Myxosarcina sp. GI1: one gene and its partner. Each later gene encodes a partner of the first gene's protein in a complex. Links are inferred from orthologs where the notes say so. Each region holds a gene or a part of one and is shown on either strand. Other genes may lie near its edges.

What was found.
Region 2: the proteins of hisH (region 1) and hisF are in contact, whole or in part, in a crystal structure (PDB 6RU0), measured with the Thermotoga maritima proteins. The link is inferred for Myxosarcina sp. GI1 from one-to-one orthologs. Residues at the interface, in WP_004080484.1 of Thermotoga maritima: Asn15, Arg18, Arg22, Arg117, Leu118, Pro119, His120, Met121, Gly122, Trp123, Asn124, Asn134, Gly135, Tyr136, Tyr138, Val140, Tyr158, Glu180, Lys181, Ser182, Ser183, Lys184, Ile185; in WP_004080486.1 of Thermotoga maritima: Met1, Leu2, Ala3, Arg5, Ser40, Glu41, Asp45, Glu46, Ala70, Glu71, Ile73, Asp74, Ile75, Pro76, Phe77, Asp98, Lys99, Ser122, Gln123, Glu161, Thr195, Leu196, Asn247, Arg249, Glu251.

Annotation. Positions count from the first base shown.
Region 1 is NZ_JRFE01000019.1:209,087-218,068, forward strand. The notes cover bases 3,610-6,538. They hold hisH (imidazole glycerol phosphate synthase subunit HisH), read left to right. Parts: upstream 3,610-4,716; coding sequence 4,717-5,361; downstream 5,362-6,538. Other genes in these bases: KV40_RS15055 (aldo/keto reductase), read right to left, coding at 3,610-4,506; KV40_RS15065 (phosphatase PAP2 family protein), read right to left, coding at 5,466-6,203. In the rest of the region: KV40_RS32195 (PAS domain S-box protein), read left to right, coding at 1-2,235; KV40_RS15045 (response regulator), read left to right, coding at 2,286-2,660; KV40_RS15050 (hypothetical protein), read left to right, coding at 2,988-3,191; more of KV40_RS15055, read right to left, coding at 3,544-3,609; KV40_RS15075 (calcium-binding protein), read left to right, coding at 7,183-7,821; KV40_RS15080 (cyanophycin synthetase), read right to left, coding at 7,956-8,982. UniProt on the Escherichia coli protein: IGPS catalyzes the conversion of PRFAR and glutamine to IGP, AICAR and glutamate. The HisH subunit catalyzes the hydrolysis of glutamine to glutamate and ammonia as part of the synthesis of IGP and AICAR.
Region 2 is NZ_JRFE01000024.1:277,079-285,890, reverse strand. The notes cover bases 2,753-5,511. They hold hisF (imidazole glycerol phosphate synthase subunit HisF), read right to left. Parts: upstream 4,638-5,511; coding sequence 3,867-4,637; downstream 2,753-3,866. Other genes in these bases: KV40_RS18580 (rhomboid family intramembrane serine protease), read right to left, coding at 4,685-5,410; KV40_RS18590 (hypothetical protein), read right to left, coding at 3,427-3,609; lspA (signal peptidase II), read right to left, coding at 2,753-2,855. In the rest of the region: tRNA epoxyqueuosine(34) reductase QueG, read left to right, coding at 1-672; KV40_RS18605 (HAD-IA family hydrolase), read left to right, coding at 787-1,467; KV40_RS18600 (alpha/beta fold hydrolase), read left to right, coding at 1,471-2,370; more of lspA, read right to left, coding at 2,391-2,752; KV40_RS18575 (NAD(P)/FAD-dependent oxidoreductase), read left to right, coding at 5,685-6,986; KV40_RS18570 (DoxX family protein), read left to right, coding at 7,010-7,429; KV40_RS18565 (SulP family inorganic anion transporter), read right to left, coding at 7,435-8,812.

The DNA of each region.
Region 1 (8,982 bases):
CTGCCCTCGAAGGACGGTGCTAATGCTGTCGGTCAGTATTTGCCTAAATATCGCCAGGGAGAAATTTTAGCCATTGACGATTTAGCTACCGCATCAATTTCTTTTGACATCAAACAGCTATTAGCGCAGTTTGAAATTAAAGCTAAATTAGTCGTACCCATTCTCAGTCAAAACCAACTTAAAGGACTTTTAGTAACACATCAATGTTACCAAGCGCGGCAGTGGCAACAAAACGAAATAGAGCTATTAATTCGTTTGGCAGACCAAATTGGGGTAGCTATATCTCAAGCGCAACTACTCAATCATCTTGAAGAATCGGTAGCAGAACGTACTATTGAGTTAACTACTATTAATAGTCTGTTGCAAGAAGAAATAAGCGAACGCAAGCAAACCGAAGCCGCTTTAAGAGAAAATCAGCAAAAGCTGGCGGGAATTTTAGACAATGCCGATGAGGCAATTATTTCTATTGACGAACGACAGCAGATTCAAATGTTCAATCAAGGTGCAGAGAAAATTTTTGGCTATCTAGCCTGCGAAATCATCGGACAGTCATTAGATTTGCTTTTGCCCCAAGCTTACCGCCAGATACACAGGCAACACGTTAAGAAGTTTGGCAACTCTTTAGAGTCAGCACGCTCAATAGACGAACGAAGCAGCAAGGTATTTGGACTGCGTAAAAATGGCGAAGAATTTCCTGCCGAGGCTTCAATTGCTAAATTATCCACTCGCGAGGGAATGCTGTTCACAGTCATGATTAAAGATGTTACCGAACGCCTGCAGGCTAAAGAAAAACTAGAAGCTTCTCAAGCATTACTGGCTAAAGCCGAAAAAATTGCCAAGATTGGTAGTTGGGAATACGATTCGATCGCTCGACAAATAAGTTGGTCGGAAGAACTGTTTATAATTTTAGGATTTAGCGACAGTCGCTCCATACCACCTTGCACGGAAGTTATATCTCGCATTCATCCAGATGACTGTCTGCTGGTGACAAATACTCTTCAGAAAGGACATAGAAATGGCGAACCCTGGCAATTTAACTTTCGCTGGTTGTTACCTAACGGTAAAATAAAATATTTTGAATCGAGAGGCGAGCCTACTACTGATAGTCGAGGCAAACTGCTCAAAGTTTGGGGAACAATTATTGATATCAGCGATCGCATTCAGGCAGAAAAAATCCTCCAGCGCAGTGAGGAACAGCTAAACCTGATTACTAATGCTCTGCCAATTTTAATTGCTTATATCAACGACCGACAGTGCTATCGCTATAACAACCGTACCTACGAAACCTGGTTTGGCAAACCCCGTTCTGCCTTGCTGGGACTTCATATTAGAGAGTTAGTCGGAGAAGCCACCTATCAACAAATGCTTCCCTATATCAAAACAGCTTTATCTGGAAAAGCGGTCACTTTTGAACTTCAGTCCCTTGGGGAAAGCGGCAATAGCTATTGGCTGAATAATACTTATATTCCCGATTTTGATGCAGACGGCGAGGTCAAAGGATTTTTTTCCATGACTGAAGATATTAGCGATCGCAAAGCAATAGAAAAGATGAAAAGTGAGTTTATTTCGGTTGCCAGTCACGAAATGCGAACTCCTCTAACTTCGATTCATGGGATAATTAAATTATTATGTGCCAATCGTTTGGGCGAACTTTCCGATTTGGGAAGAGAAATGGCAACCCTGGCTTTGAGGAATAGCGAACGTCTGGTGCGTCTGGTTAACGATCTTCTCGATCTCGAACGTATGGAGTCGGGAAAAGATCGGCTCGAATGCCAACAGTGTAATAGTGCCGAGTTGATCGAGCAGGCAATAACTACTATAGAATCAATGGCTCGGGAACATGAAGTCGTTATTGAAACTAACGTTCCCTCGATTGAACTCTGGGTCGATCGCGATCGCATCCTTCAAACAACTATTAACATCCTTAGTAACGCAATTAAGTTTTCAGCTGCCAACTCTAAAGTATTAGTAACTGTCAAACTACAAGGTAATGAAGTATTATTTGCAGTTAAAGATCGAGGTAGAGGAATTCCCGCAGATAAATTGGAAACTATTTTTGAACGTTTTCAACAAGTAGACGCTTCGGATTCCCGCCAAAAAGGCGGTACTGGCTTGGGTTTGGCTATTTGCCGTCACATTGTCGAACAACATGGCGGCAAAATTTGGGTGAAAAGTGTTTATGGTCGAGGCAGCACTTTTTTCTTTACTTTACCTCAACTAAAAAACCCTTCGTAAACTTTCAATAGCAATATTTCAACCGCAATCGACTTTTACTTCCGAAGAACATGGGTGCTAAACGTATTTTATTTATTGACGATGAAGAAGACATCAAAATTTTAGCTGGTTTTTGTCTCAAGACCGAAGCTGACTGGGAGATGCTGACGGCAGCTAATGGTATTGAAGGAATAGCAATTGCCGAAACCGAACAGCCAGATGCCATTTTGCTAGATGCCATGATGCCAAAACTCGATGGGTTGCAAACTTTAAATCTGCTACAAAATAACCCTAAAACCAAGCATATTCCCACGATTTTTATTACTGCTAAAGCTCAAGCCAGCGATCGCAGCCGCTTTTACGCTGCTGGTGCTAAAGGTGTAATTCTCAAACCATTTGATTCTCTAACTTTGGCAAGTCAGATTTCTGGATTTCTTGGTTGGTAGCAAAACAATTACAATTTATTAATTTTTACATCTATAATTTTATTGATATTTTAGAATAAAAAGTTTTTTAAAAAACTATAGTCTAGAACATTTTGCGCTATACAAAATCTTCGTATTTATAAACTTCTTCACAAGTTCTTTAGATTTAAAATTTATGATTTAAATTAGCTTGAAGCAAGTTTAACGCGACAAAATTCGAGCGATCGCTTAAGGGATCGTAAAAATTACTAGCAAACCAAGTTCGATATAAAACAAAATTTGCTGGAGCTATGACTTTAAAATCAAATGCGATCGAGCTATTTAAATTAACTTAAAGCGGATAAAAAAATGAAAACTCATCCTATTTGTCCCAATTGTTCTGGTACTATGCTACATCACTTTGGTAGTCATCGTGAGTACTGGTTTTGTCGTAGATGTTGGCAAGAAATGCCAGATTTAGAAACCATCATCGAAAACAAATATTATCCTCAAAAACAAATAGTTAATTTATCCATTGGCTTATCAAATAAAAACCAGCCAGTATCTGTATAGGCGTTGCCGCTTGAAGTGATGACGTTTCATAAGCTAAAGCCTAAAGCCTTGTCTTAAAAGGACGGTAAATTAGACTTCTTGCATAAATATACTTTTTCGATACTAGTTTTTGATTTCAGACACAGCCCTTCGGAGAAGGGCAAATATAGAGGCTATTGCTTCAAAGCCGCGCAGTCTGGAGGGCATGACGTATGCGCGGGCGGCACAAGGGCTCGAACACAGCGCGTTCGCGCATACGCCGCAAAGCGTCTTTGAGCCGTTAGGCTCTGTTTCAAGCCACGCGCCCTTGCGTATGCGCTGTGACTTCAGACTTCATACCCAACCAAGTTTGATGATTCGTGCGAGAGGTCTATTATTGCGGCATCAACTGCTGGAGTCGCTGTGGTTCTTCTCCCAACCACTGAGGATTTTGGGCAGTGCTATCAAAAATAGAAGAAGTTTTAAATGGCTCGAATTCTCCCGTCGCCGCTGCCTCAGCGGTTTTATCTAACAACGATTGCACCTGCTTTTCGTCCATTGACTCGAAGGTGCGTACCGCTTCAAATGCCTGGTCGAGAATTTCCATACTATCGATACCCGTTATTACCACTGAAGTAGGTAGATTGAGGGCGTAATGCAGACATTCAATAGGAGTAGCGGTATTAGAGCGTAACAGAATCCCGTTTGCCATAGTTTTCATCGCCAATATTCCAATATTTTGCTCGACCAATTCTGGAACGACTAGCTGGGCGAAACTTCGGTAGTGGGCATCCATTACGTTCAAAGGCATTTGTACCGTATCAAACTTAAAGCCTTGTTTCGCTGCTACTTCAAGCATATGTAAGTGTATCTGAGGATCTTTGTGTCCCGTAAATCCAATGTAGCGCAGCTTGCCAGCTTCTTTTGCTTCAATAAAAGCTTCGTTTGCGCCTCCCTCATCAAATACTCGATGGGGATCTTCGTAGCGAATAATTTCGTGGTGCTGTACGAGATCGATGCAGTCTACCTGTAGACGCCTCAAAGACTCGTCTATTTGCTTGGCGGCTTCTTGCTTGGAACGACCATCAATTTTGGTCATTAAAAAGACTTTTTCGCGATAGCCGTCACGAAGGGCTTTGCCCATTCGCTTTTCGCTAATTCCATCATTGTAATCCCAGCTATTATCCATAAAAGTAATGCCGCGATCGATCGCCGAACGAATAATTTTGAGGCTTAGTTGCTCGTCAACTTTATCTAAACCGAGATGCCAACCGCCAAGTCCGATAACAGAAACTTTCTCGCCCGTGTTACCTAGTTCTCGATATAGCATTGAGGAATTTTGGGAATTAGCTGGCATATTTTTCTCTAATTTTAAAATCTACTATTATTTGATTAAATTAGAAAAATTCAATATATGGTATCCCCCTAAAGGTTGAGTGGTCTGGTAATTTGCTAGAGAAAAAAATATCGACAATTGAAAGCTGTAGTCTGCCACACATCTAAAGACAGGAAAAAAAGTTATCTGTAGAATAGGTAAATGAGCGATTGATGTAGTAAGGAGTTAACTATGACCAATATTGCTGTCATTGACTATGACATGGGCAATCTTCATTCTGCTTGTAAAGGCTTAGAAAAAGCAGGAGCAACTCCTACTATTACTGATTCTGCCGCAAAAATACTTAATGCAGATGCGGTGGTTTTGCCAGGAGTTGGGGCATTCGATCCTGCGATGCGGCATCTTAGAGAGCGGAATTTAGAAGCACCAATCAAACAGGCGATCGCCCAGGGAAAACCGTTTTTGGGTATTTGTTTGGGTTTGCAAATTCTTTTTGAGGGTTCTGAGGAAGGAACAGAATCTGGCTTGGGTATTGTTGCGGGAATGGTACGGCACTTTAAAAGAGAACCAGAAATTACTATTCCCCACATGGGTTGGAATCAACTAGACTTGATACAGCCCCAGCTTCCCCTTTGGCAGCAGTTAAACCCAAATCCCTACGTTTATTTCGTTCATTCTTTTTATGTCGATCCGCTAGATTCTAGTATAAATGCCGCAACCGTAACTCACGGTACGCAAACGGTCACTGCGGCGATCGCTCGCGATAATTTAATGGCGGTTCAATTTCACCCCGAAAAGTCTTCAGATAACGGGCTGCAAATTCTATCAAACTTCGTGGCTTTAGTAGAACAGTATCAGATGGTTAGTAGCGTATAGCAGTTATTGGCTAAATAAGACAAATTGCGATCGCGTTTTTATAGCTAAAATTCTTTTATTTATTTGCTCGTAGAAAGTTTTTCTGCGAAGAGCTACAGCATAACCTAATGTAACTTAATATAAGTTTCAGCTTGTCTGACAGCTAAAATAACAAACGCCAGCCATAGCAAAGCAATTGCCAGTCCTGCAATTAGATCGCTGGGCCAATGTGCGCCAAGCACCAACCGCGACATCGAAATTAAACCAATCCAGACTAAAGCGAAAACAATAACAATTAATCGCTCTAACCAACTATGGGAAGATCGAAACCAAAGATAAAATAAAAAACCATAGACTACAGTTACTACAACCGCATGTCCAGATGGAAAAGAGTGTAACCCTGGTGCAGCTAGACCGTTGGCAATTAAATTGGGGCGATCGCGATTCCAAATTCCCCAACCAACCCAAACGATAGCAAATTGTAGCACGTAGGCGATCGCTGTCGTCGCTGCAATTAACGGTCGCGAAAACCAAGAAGTTAGAGCAGCAAAAGCAATTACTACTGGTAGCATACCCACTAAATTTCCTGGAGATTGCCAGGTAACACCTTTGTTAAAACTCATAGGAAAGTGTTTGTCGATTTTTAAGAGCATTTGCTCGTCCCACGCTTGTAGACCTTCTGCGCTCATTGCCCAACGAGTTGCTACAAACATAATTAGCATACATATCCCCAAACCAACTGCTAGAGTAATAGCCCAACGCTGCCAGGCTTTAGCAGGAATTGCTTTTGCCGAATGCCAAAATCTTTGAGTAACGTCTGTTGCTGTTCGAGCAATGAGCCATTGGTATTGTCTTGCGGACATAATCTTAAAAAACAAATTATATTTTGGTAGTTATCAACAAGGTATTGACTGTAACAACAATGTTTCTAAATTTTTATCTTTTGCAATCAATAGCGACGTTAAACCTAAATATTGAGGCGACCAGTAGTAAATAGTTGATAACCTCCGAAAAAACAAGCTAAAGATAGGACGAATTGCCATAAGCTCGTAGGATTTAAAATAGCTCTACTGCTGGCAAAAATTAGTAAAATTCCAATGCATATTGCTATACCACTCAAAAATTTGTTTCTTTAAAACAAAAAACATTAAAACACCTGCTGTGAGAAACCAAATAGAAGCATCAGCAGCTATACCACGCCACCAATATGGATAAGAATTAGTTGAAAAATAAATATTTTGCCCTAAAAAATATATCCCTAATAGTAATAAAGCTAAACCAACCAACCTAATCAACAATCCCATGTTCTTAAATATATGCGTTTTACAATTTTAGATTTCCCAAATAAGTAAACATATCGAACAGATAGCAAGTCTAAAGCATAGTTTGGTTAATCAAAGCAGCTCTAACTATAGGGAGTTCGCTTCAACAGGTCGTGTATCTCGGACTTACTTTGTCTTTTCTAGTCGCTTAAGATTTTTCAATTTCTGCAACGGCAAAAGTAATAGTATTTTGACCCATAGTTGCGTCGAGGCGATCGATACTTTTCATCAACCGTTACTGTTTGTCTTAATTTTTTGCAGGACAAGTAATATCTACAAGAAGAACAAATATGTTGTACGTATTACTCGTAAAAATGCTACTAGCTTCAACCAGTGGCAACCACACCGAGTGCCATAGATTTAGCGTAAGTTAAATAAAGCCAATAAAGCATAAAAAACATTTAAAATAAGCCAATATTTTTTATTTATTATCAAAATCATTTTTTTGCATAATTTTTCTCCTTCGATCGTATAGAAATACAGAACAAAACAAATCAACTTAAAACAGGAGAAAAAAACAATGGGAACTTACTACGGTAACAACAAAAACAATGTAATCGAAGGCAGCAAGCACGACGACTATATTTATGGATACAAAGGCGACGATTACTTATATGGAGATAAAGGTCATGATTGGTTAGATGGAGGTAAGGATCATGATTGGTTAGAGGGTGGTAAAGGCGATGATTATCTCTACGGAGATAAAGGCGACGATTACTTATACGGAGATAAAGGTCATGATTGGTTAGATGGAGGTAAAGGTCATGACAATCTCTACGGAGGTAAAGGCGATGATTATCTCTACGGAGACAAGGGGCATGATTGGTTAGATGGAGGTAAAGGCGATGATTACTTAGATGGAGGTAAAGGCGATGATTATCTTTACGGAGGTAAAGGCGATGATTATCTCTACGGAGGTAAAGGGGCTGATACCTTTAGCTTCTATGAACTTGATGAAGGAATTGATACAATCGCAGACTTTAATTGGCAAGAAGGAGATATTATTGAGATAGACTCTTATGGTTTTGGAGCTTCTTCAACTCACGAATTTGAATACGATTATCACACTGGTGCTTTATCGTTTGATGGAACTCAATTCGCTACTTTAGAAAATGTGCCTAACGATTTTGCTACTGACTTAGATATTGTTTTATTTTAAAACTACACAATAATACAAAGCCTTGTCGAATTTACTAACTAAAATCGTTATTTTGGCTTATATTAGTCGCTAATTTAGCCCTGTAAGTTGCCTTATGGGGCTATTTTGTTATCTTACTCTCAATCCTAAAAAGCTTATTTTTCAAGGATATTGGCAATTTCTTTTAAATAAACTCCTTCTAATAACTCTCCCGACTCTAATTCGTATTGTTCGAGTAAACCTTGGCGTTTGATAGTTATTTGATTGTCTTGCTTGATTACTATAGTTGAGTCGGTAAAAACATCGCGAGCTAACATCATTTCGGTTTCAGAAGGATTGTCTAATACCACTAAATCGCTGCCATAGTAAAACATTCCTTCTCTTTCTAATTCTTCTTCATCGTATTCAGCAATTAAAATATTTAGTTTGGGGTTGCGTAGCAAATTGAGAATGTTGCAGTTGTAGTAACGATTGAGTACTTTTTCAGAGCGATTGATTAAAATACCTTCGCGACATACCGCACCTACTACCCAATCAGGATGAAAAGTCAAAATGCGATCGCTCAACTTTTGTAACTCTCGCAGAGTAACGCGATTGAAGGTAACAATGGGAATCCTGGCATCATCACCAGACTTGAAAAAGGTTTCTAAAATACGAGAAGTAACATCAACTGGTTCGCCGATCGCAGGATTGAGGTGCATATAAACTCCAGGAGCGGCGTTAATTTCAATAATACCAAAATTACCTTCTTTCCAGGAAACCGAAATATCTTTAGTAATCACATCGATTCCCAGACAGGTCAGGCGAAAATGCTGGGCGATGTCTTGCGCCAAAATAATATTATCGGGGTGAACTCGATTGGTGGCATCAATACTAAATCCTCCCGAAGAGAGATTGGCAACTTTACGCAAGTATACGGCGCGATCGCGATCGACAACGCTATCTAAGTCTAAATTTTGCTCTTCTAAATAACGGTGCATCGCTTCATCGGTTTGAATTTTACCCATCGGCGAGGTAGGCGTGTCGCTCCGCTGAGACGAACGATTTTCCCGTTCGATTAATTCGCCAATTGTACTGATTCCATCTCCAATTACAAAAGCTGGTTGTCGTTCGATCGCGGCAACAAATCTACCATTGACGCAGAGTAGGCGAAAATCATGTCCCGCGATGCTATTTTCGATA
Region 2 (8,812 bases), on another replicon or contig:
GAGGCTAAAATCTCTCGCTATGGTTGGGGTAGAGATTATCACAAAGTTATGGGCAAAAAGCTCAAGGCTTTAGCTAACTGGTTGCGATCGCACGAAGATGGGGTAATTGCTCGCTATTATGTCGATACTGGACCCGTACAGGATAAAGTTTGGGCGCAGCGCAGCGGTATCGGTTGGATTGCCAAAAATGGTAATGTAATTACGCGAAAATATGGCAGTTGGGTTTTTTTAGGCGAAATTTTAACTAATTTAGAGTTAACTCCAGATACGCCTCATACGCAACATTGCGGTACCTGTACTCGTTGTCTCGATGCCTGTCCTACTGGGGCAATCGTCTCGCCGTTTGTGGTCGATGCCCAACGCTGCATTGCCTATCATACGATTGAAAATCGTGACGAAGAGTTACCAGCAGCGATCGCTAATAACTTATCTGGTTGGGTAGCAGGTTGTGATATTTGTCAAGATGTTTGTCCTTGGAATCAAAGATTTGCAAAAGAGACAGAAATAGCAGATTTTCAGCCCTATTCTGCTAATATCAATCCCAAACTAACAGAATTAGCTCAAATCTCACAAGTAGAATGGGATCGTCATTTTCGCGCCTCAGCCTTGAGAAGAATTAAGCCAAAGATGATGCGACGCAATGCCAAGGCTAATTTAGAGCGTAACAAATAATTCTTAAATAAATTTCAAAAAAAACTCGAACTGTTCATATTAGTATTTATAATTACAATATCAGAGTTTATTGTATTTTTTCTCTTACTAAAGACAAGCTATATTATCTATCTAATGACAGCAAAGTTAGTTCTATTCGACTTTGACGGTACCATTGCCGACACCTATCAAGCTATTGCCGATATTACCAATCAACTATCTTCAGAATTTGGCTACAAGCCTGTAGAGCCAGAGGAATTATTATTATTAAAAAACTTGAGTTCGCGAGAAATCATCAAGAAAACCGAAATTTCTTTGTTTAAAATTCCGTTCTTGGTTAAGAGAGTGCGCAACGAGTTATCTAAAGAAATTGCCAAACTCAAGCCAATTACGGGAATAGAGCGAGTTTTGTTCCAATTAAAAGCTCGCGGCTATAGTTTGGGCATAGTTACTTCCAATGACAAACATAACGTCGAATTATTTTTGGCTAAAAACAATCTAAATTTTTTGTTCGATTTTATTTATTCAAGCACTTCAATATTTGGCAAACATCGAGTTATCAAACGTATTATCAAACATAACCAGTGGCAACGAGAACAGATTGTCTATGTAGGTGATGAAACTAGAGACATCAGATCGGCGAGAAAAAGCCGTATTGGTGTTGTCGCGGTAAGCTGGGGATTTAACTCAGCAGAAATTTTAGCCGAGTTTCAACCCGATTTTTTAGTCGATCGACCGCAAGAACTAGCAGCTACTATTGCCGCCTGTTACCCTGCCAACCAAAAGCAGTTTCCAGTAAAAGTTACAGCTAACTAGAGTATGAATACAGGACAGGCTCGTTTCGAGTTTTTGCTGTTCGCTCAACATGGCTGGGCAGACACTGGTAGAGATATGGCAAAATTAGCTAATACTTTGACGAATACTAATACCCGTGCGATCGTTCCTAGCTTAAACTGGTGGCAGACTTCAATTAGAATTAAACCTTTAATCGCAGCAGTAGAAACAATTGCCGCTCGCAACATCAAAGTTTATCCTCAGACACCGATAAAAATCATCGGTCATTCTATGGGGGGGCTGATTTGGCTGGAAGTATTAAATCTTCACCCAGAATGGTGGCATTTGGTACATTCATTAGTAGTTATTGGTTCACCGATTAGCGGTGCGGATTTAGCTCGCAGAATCGACCCTTTTGGAATTGGTATCGCTATTGCAGGAGATTTAGGTAGAAATCGCCGCCAACTTGCCGAAACAATTGCTCGCAAGATTCCAACTCTTTCGATAGTTAGCGATTTGGGTATGGGTCATGATGGCATGGTGACGATAGAAAGTAGCAAATTTGCCTATTCTAAACTGGTGCTTTTATCTGATATTGGTCACGCTGCCCTTAAGTGGCATCCTGCGGTAGTACCAGTCATTAAAGAGTTTTGGGCTAATCCCCAAATATCGCCACCTCCCGCAGACAACTTAGTAACTAAATTGATTCAAAGACTTCAGTTAGTTCCAGGTATGACTGATGCTAGCTATCAAGACTTTCATAAGTCGCAAGTTGTAATTAGTTTTCCTCATAAAATTACGCTTCGTACCTGGAAAAATCTTCTCGGGGTAAACCACATTTATGTAGCTGAAGGAGAAAAATGTCTTTATGCAGGTTACGTCGGTTGGATGGAAACTTCACTTTTAAGTCAAACAATCGAACAACTAAAGCAAGAATTTGCCTAGCTACAGTCAAAAATCAACGTTTACGCTTTGTTGTTTGTAGGATTACTAAAACTGTAAATCAAGAGAAATAATATCCCCAGGTTAATTGCAATGTCAGCTACATTGAACACGGGAAAATTAATCAGACGAAAATCAAGAAAATCCACCACATGACCGAATAAAAAACGGTCGATTCCGTTACCAAAAGCTCCAGCCAAAATAAACCCATAACCTAGCTGTTCGATTTTGCTCAATCGGGAGCTAAGGGCATAAATAACCAAACCTACACTTACTATTAACGATAGCCAGCGCAACCAACCAACTCCACCGCTAAAAAAACTAAAAGCCGCACCAGTGTTGACAACATAGGTTAAATGAAATACATCTTGCCATAAGGGGACGGTGTCGCCAATATCGCTAAAGTTGTTAGCGACCCAATATTTTGTTATACGGTCGAGAATCGTACCTGTAGAGGCAGTTATCCAAAAAATACGATTTTTTTTCATTCTGGCGATCGCCTTGCTACTACTAAAATTTGAGATATTTTTTTAACCGCTCGCTCTGCGATTAGATTAATAGGATAAACGGCTCCATCATCGCTTATTTTAACTAAAAGCGTTTAATTAGTATATTATGGGAGCAGCTTAGTATTGTCGAACAAAACTCAACTTAGCTGATAGACTAAATAACTTTATAGACAAGGGTAAAACTAACTGCTGAATATAAATAACTCTTACTGTATAGACTCTTGCAAGGGCGGTGCCAAGGTCATTTTATAATATATACCAATTCATAAAAATGACTTAATAGCGTGAGATTTTATCGAAATTAGTAACAGTTACTAGCTTTTTAGTATTTTAAAATATTGCAGATTTGAAAAATAATAATTGAGTTTTTAACTTAGTAAACTTAATTATAAAAATAAAAAATACTACTATCTTAAATTTTGTATACAACTAAATTATTAATAAACTTAATTTTAGTTACGAATCTTAGTTAATATTGAAATGAAGCTTCTTTTTAATTCGATTTAATTCGATCGCCTTGGTTCGACAAATTAAAAACCAGGTTTCAAGCTCAGGCAATACGGCTCAGACAACTGCCCATAATAAAATAAACGACCATCATAGCAGCAGCAGAAGCAGCTACCAAAGTTCCTGCCAGCATTAGAGAAAATTCTTTACGATCTAAAGCTTCTTGCAATAAATGCAGCGACCAAGCTACCAAAGCAATATCAAATATGAGAATCGGAATCAGCATTTTTTAAGAAACGTAAACTTAAGTTTATTCTAGTACATATTTTTTTGCAAAAGCATATAGTTTCCTAATAATTTAAGATTTGCTAGAGATGAATGTAAAGTTTTGTTTAGGAGTAGCTGACAAATACAGCAGATTGCAAATCAATTTGGTACCAATTAAACTTGGGCAAAGAGGGCTGAAACATATACAAAGCCTAAATAACCGAGGCGTATCTTATGCGATCGAGAAGTGCTGTAGCCAGAACAACTTTTGCCGAATCAAACAATTCTAACTGACACGTTACGTTCTTGCAGATATGTTTTAACCTCTTTCACTGTCAGTTCCCTATAGTGCAGTAGCGAAGCAAGTAAAGCGGCTTCAGCTTTACCCCTGCTAAAAGCTTCAAAAATATGTTGGCAATTACCCGCACCACCCGAAGCAATCACTGGAATTTCAACCGAACTAGCGATCGCACTAGTTAAATCTAGATCGTAGCCAGCTCGCGTACCGTCGGCATCCATACTAGTAACCAGTAGTTCGCCCGCTCCCCTGGTTTCCACCTCTTTTGCCCATTCTAGAGCATCGATTCCCGTATTTTTTCTACCACCACGCACGTAAACATCCCAACCTGGATTGCTCGGATTGTCACGCCTCCTAGCGTCTATTGCCACCACAATACACTGTTTGCCAAAGCGGTCGCTACCGCGATCGATCAAATCGGGATCGCGAACTGCGGCGGAGTTGATACTAACTTTATCGGCTCCTGCTCTTAATAAATTTTTGATATGTTCTAGCGAACTGATACCGCCACCTACGGTTAGAGGTATAAACACCTGTTCGGCAGTGCGGTAAACTACATCTATAATCGTGCCTCTGTCTTCGTGTGTCGCTGTAATATCGAGAAAAACCAATTCATCAGCCCCAGCATCGTTATAAACTTTGGCTAACTCTACAGGATCGCCAGCATCTTTAAGATCGACAAAGTTAACGCCTTTAACTACTCGTCCTGCGTTAACGTCCAAACAGGGTAATATTCTTTTTGCTAGCATGATCCAGCTACATTTATACTTAAAAACTTAGTATTCGCGATCGCTCATTAATTGTCAACTAACTGGTCGTAATTTTGTTCCGATTTAGAGAACAATCCTAATATTGGTCCTAAAATCGCGCCAAAGATAAAACCTCCAGCGTGCGCCCAATAGGCTACTCCCCCGTTTTCCATGCCCACACTGGCTTGAACTTCAAAAGAAGTAATACCGTTAAGTGCTTGTTCGAGAAACCAGAATCCAAGAAAATAAACCGCAGGAATTCTAAAGACTGGAAAGAAAAAACCCAAAGGAACCAAAGTTATCACTTTGGCTTGAGGAAACTTTAATATATATGCTCCCATAACTCCTGCAATCGCGCCACTCGCACCTAGTGAGGGAACATCAGACATCGCCGAAAAAAACCATTGCGATAAACCAGCTAAAACCCCACAGGCGAGATAAAAAAACAGATATTTAGCTCTACCCAACTGCTCTTCAACATTATTGCCAAAAATATATAAAAAAAGCATATTAAAGGCAATATGAGCAAAGCCTGCGTGTAAAAACTGCGAGGTAACTGGAGTTAGTATCTCTGGTATGCCTGAATTTAGCTCGACCCCATTAAAGCTAGCAGTTAACTCTTTTGGCACAATTGCAAATGAATGAAAAAAAGTATCTAACTGCTGGGGAGTCAAAGTCAGTTCGTAAATAAAAGCTACAACATTAATAGCAATTAGAGAATAAGTAACGTAAGGAGTAATTTTTGTCGGATTGACATCCTTGAGAGGAATCATATAGGTCTTTGCCAGCGCAATTGTATTCAAATAATCTAATTTTAAATATCGTACTATCAAAAATTACAACTTATTCAAATTTTTGGGATTAATTTTGTTGTTATCGGTCAAATTTCAAATTGTCTCCCTCGATCGCTGCGATCTATTACTCAAGATAGAGAGCAATAACAAAATGTCAGCGTAATAATTAAATGCAAGTATTAAAATCTTTTAATTTCAAAGCTAGTTTACGTTTAGTTGGGAATAATTTGAAGCTTGAATATATACAGTACTCGTGTTAAGTAAAAAACCCAAAATAGTCGTAATTGGTGCTGGTTTTGCAGGTTTGAGAGCCGTACAAAAGTTAGCTCGCTCTAATGCAGATATTTTGCTAATCGATCGCCACAACTACCATACGTTTGTACCTTTACTCTATCAGGTTGCTACGGGTTTTATTTCCCCAGAGATTATTGCCTATCCCCTGCGTCGCGCTTTGCACCATATTTCCAACGCTCGTTTTTTACTAGCGGAGGTAGAAAATATAGATTTTGAAAATAAGGTTATTCATACCGATCGCCTCGATGTAACTTATGATTATTTAGTGTTAGCTACGGGAAGCCAAACCAAATATTTGGGTGTAGAAGGTGCGCCGCAATATTCTTTACCCCTGCGAACTTTAGAAGATGCGGTTAGATTGCGCGATCGCCTGTTGAGAAATATCGAGCGAGCCGCCTACGAAAGTGACTTGGATCGAAAGCAGCAGTTATTAACTATAGTTATAGTTGGCGGTGGTCCTACAGGAGTAGAATTAGCAGGAGCCTCAATCGAACTAATAACAGAAACTCTAGCCAAAGATTATCCCAAACTCGATTTAAGCCAACTGCGATTATTTTTGATTCATTCTGGCGATCGATTGCTAGCAGGTTATCCCAAAGCTTTAGGTAATTACACTTGTCGGCAGCTACGCCGTCGCGGAGTAAAAGTTCATTTAAATAGTCGCGTTAGTTCGGTACTGCCTGGAGCAGTAGAACTAAATGATGGAATTACTATTGAAACTGCTGCGGTGGTTTGGACGGCAGGAGTAGAAGCTAATTTACCTAATGACGAGTCCCAATTAGCAACAGCTAAAAAAGCTAAAATTTGCGTGCGATCGACTTTACAGTTGCTAGAATATCCCGAAGTTTATGCTGTTGGCGATGTCGCTTTTGTCAAACAAGACAACAAACCTCTGGTTGGTGTAGCTCCCGAAGCACTTCAACAGGGTACGGCGATCGCTCGCAATCTCAAAAGGCAGCTAAGAGGACTGGCTCCCCAACCGTTTGACTATTTTAATAAAGGTACGGCAGCAATTATTGCCCGTAATGCTGGAGTTGCTTATTTATTTGGCAAAATACCCGTAAAAGGCTTTATGGGGTGGTTGTTGTGGTTGGTTATACACTTATATTATTTGCCTGGGGCTTCTAATCGCCTGACGCTATTAATTAGCTGGATTAGAGATTATTTAGTTCGCGAACGTCGAGTTCGTCAAATTTTTGCTTATCAGAATTCTTATGCCAAAGATTTTTTAGATTCAAGACAGTTTCAATCTCGTTTGTAAACACAATTTTGGAGGTATTTAAAATTATGAAATACGTAGCATTAGCGGCTCGCGTCTGTCTTTGTTTAATTTTTCTCAAAGCAGGAATCAGTCATCTATTAGGTTTTGGTCAAACAGTAGCAATGATGGCAGGTAATGGCTTACCCATCCCCAATGTTTTGTTAGCTTTTACCGTCATTTTTCAAATACTTGGTGGTTTATCGCTGCTATTAGGCTATCAGGTTCGTATCGGCTCAATTTTACTCATTATTTTTTTAATTCCTGCTACTTTAGTTTTTCACAATCCTATTGCCGATCCCAGTCAACTCAATGATTTTCTCAAAAACATTGGCTTAATTGGCGGATTGTTAATGGTGATAGCTGTTGGTGCAGGTGCGCTGAGTATTGACGGCGACAAAATAACCACAACTTCTAACCCGAGGACGGAAAACTTTACCAGCTAAATTGTTTAATTGGACATAGGAAAATCAACTGTATTTGGCTCTTGACTTGCAACACCCTGAGTGTCTACATAAGATACGGCTCTTCTGAGGGTTTCGGTGCGATCGCCTGAGAAATTTTCGGGAGGAATTTCTGCTACCACTCTTAATTTTTTCAACCGTCTTTCAGTTTGTCCCGTAGCACCGACGACAAATATTTGCCGCTCTTTTTCTATGGCTTCACTAATGGCATTTTCTAAAGCTAAAGCAGAAGTTACGCCAATTATGGGAACATCACTTAAATCTAAAATTAACGCTCGAAAATTATTAATTAAGTTATGTTGCCGTGAAATAGCTTTTGCCACTCCAAAAATCATTGGACCGCTTAGTTTGAATAAGAGTACTCGACCTTTCGCTCTTTCTAATAACTCTTTTTCTTCTGGGTTGAGTTCGATATCTTCATCGGCATAAGTAACAGCTTTGACACTGTCTGCTCTTAGATTAGAAAGCCGTTCGATAGTTAGAATATTGGCGACAAAAACTCCAACTCCTACAGCGACAATCAAGTCAACAAAGACGGTGAGCAGGATTACTGCATACATAATAATTGTTGTTTTGACTGAAATGCGGTGAGCGCGTCTGAGAAAACCCCAGTCAACAATATCAAGACCGACTTTGAAAGCAATACCTGCTAAAACTGCTAGAGGAACACCCGATAAGAATTGACCCAGTCCCAAGACAACGGCTAACAAAATAATAGCTCGGCTCAAACCTGAAAGAGCAGATCTTCCCCCTGCCTGAATATTAACTACCGTACCCATAGTGGCACCCGCACCAGCCATGCCGCCAAATAAACCAGAAACTATATTACCCATGCCTTGACCGATTAGTTCTTTGTTAGAATCGTGTTCGGTACGGGTCAAACTATCGGCAACTAGAGAAGTCAGCAACGCATCGATACAGCCTAGCATCCCCAAAACCAAACCATTGACAAACATCAATCGTAGTTGAGCGGCACTAAAGACGGGAAGCTGCAAACTGGGTAGCCCGACTGAAATTTGCCCAATACGACGAATTTCAGCACCACCGAAGAAAAATATGGCAATTAAACTGCCGACGATTAATGCTAGTAGTTGGGGTGGCAAGTATTTTTTAAATTTTGAAGGATAAAAAACTAGAATTGCGACGGTTATAACAGCCAGAAGGGTTTCAAGTGGATTGATGTTGCTTAATAATTGAGGCAAGTTTTGGATGGTACCAATTACTCCACCTTTAGGACTAGCCTGTCCTAAAAAGGGTGCAATCTGTAAAATAATTAGAATTATGCCAATTCCCGACATGAAACCAGAGATAACCGTATAGGGCATTAAGGTAACGTATCGACCCAAACGCAATACTCCAAAGATA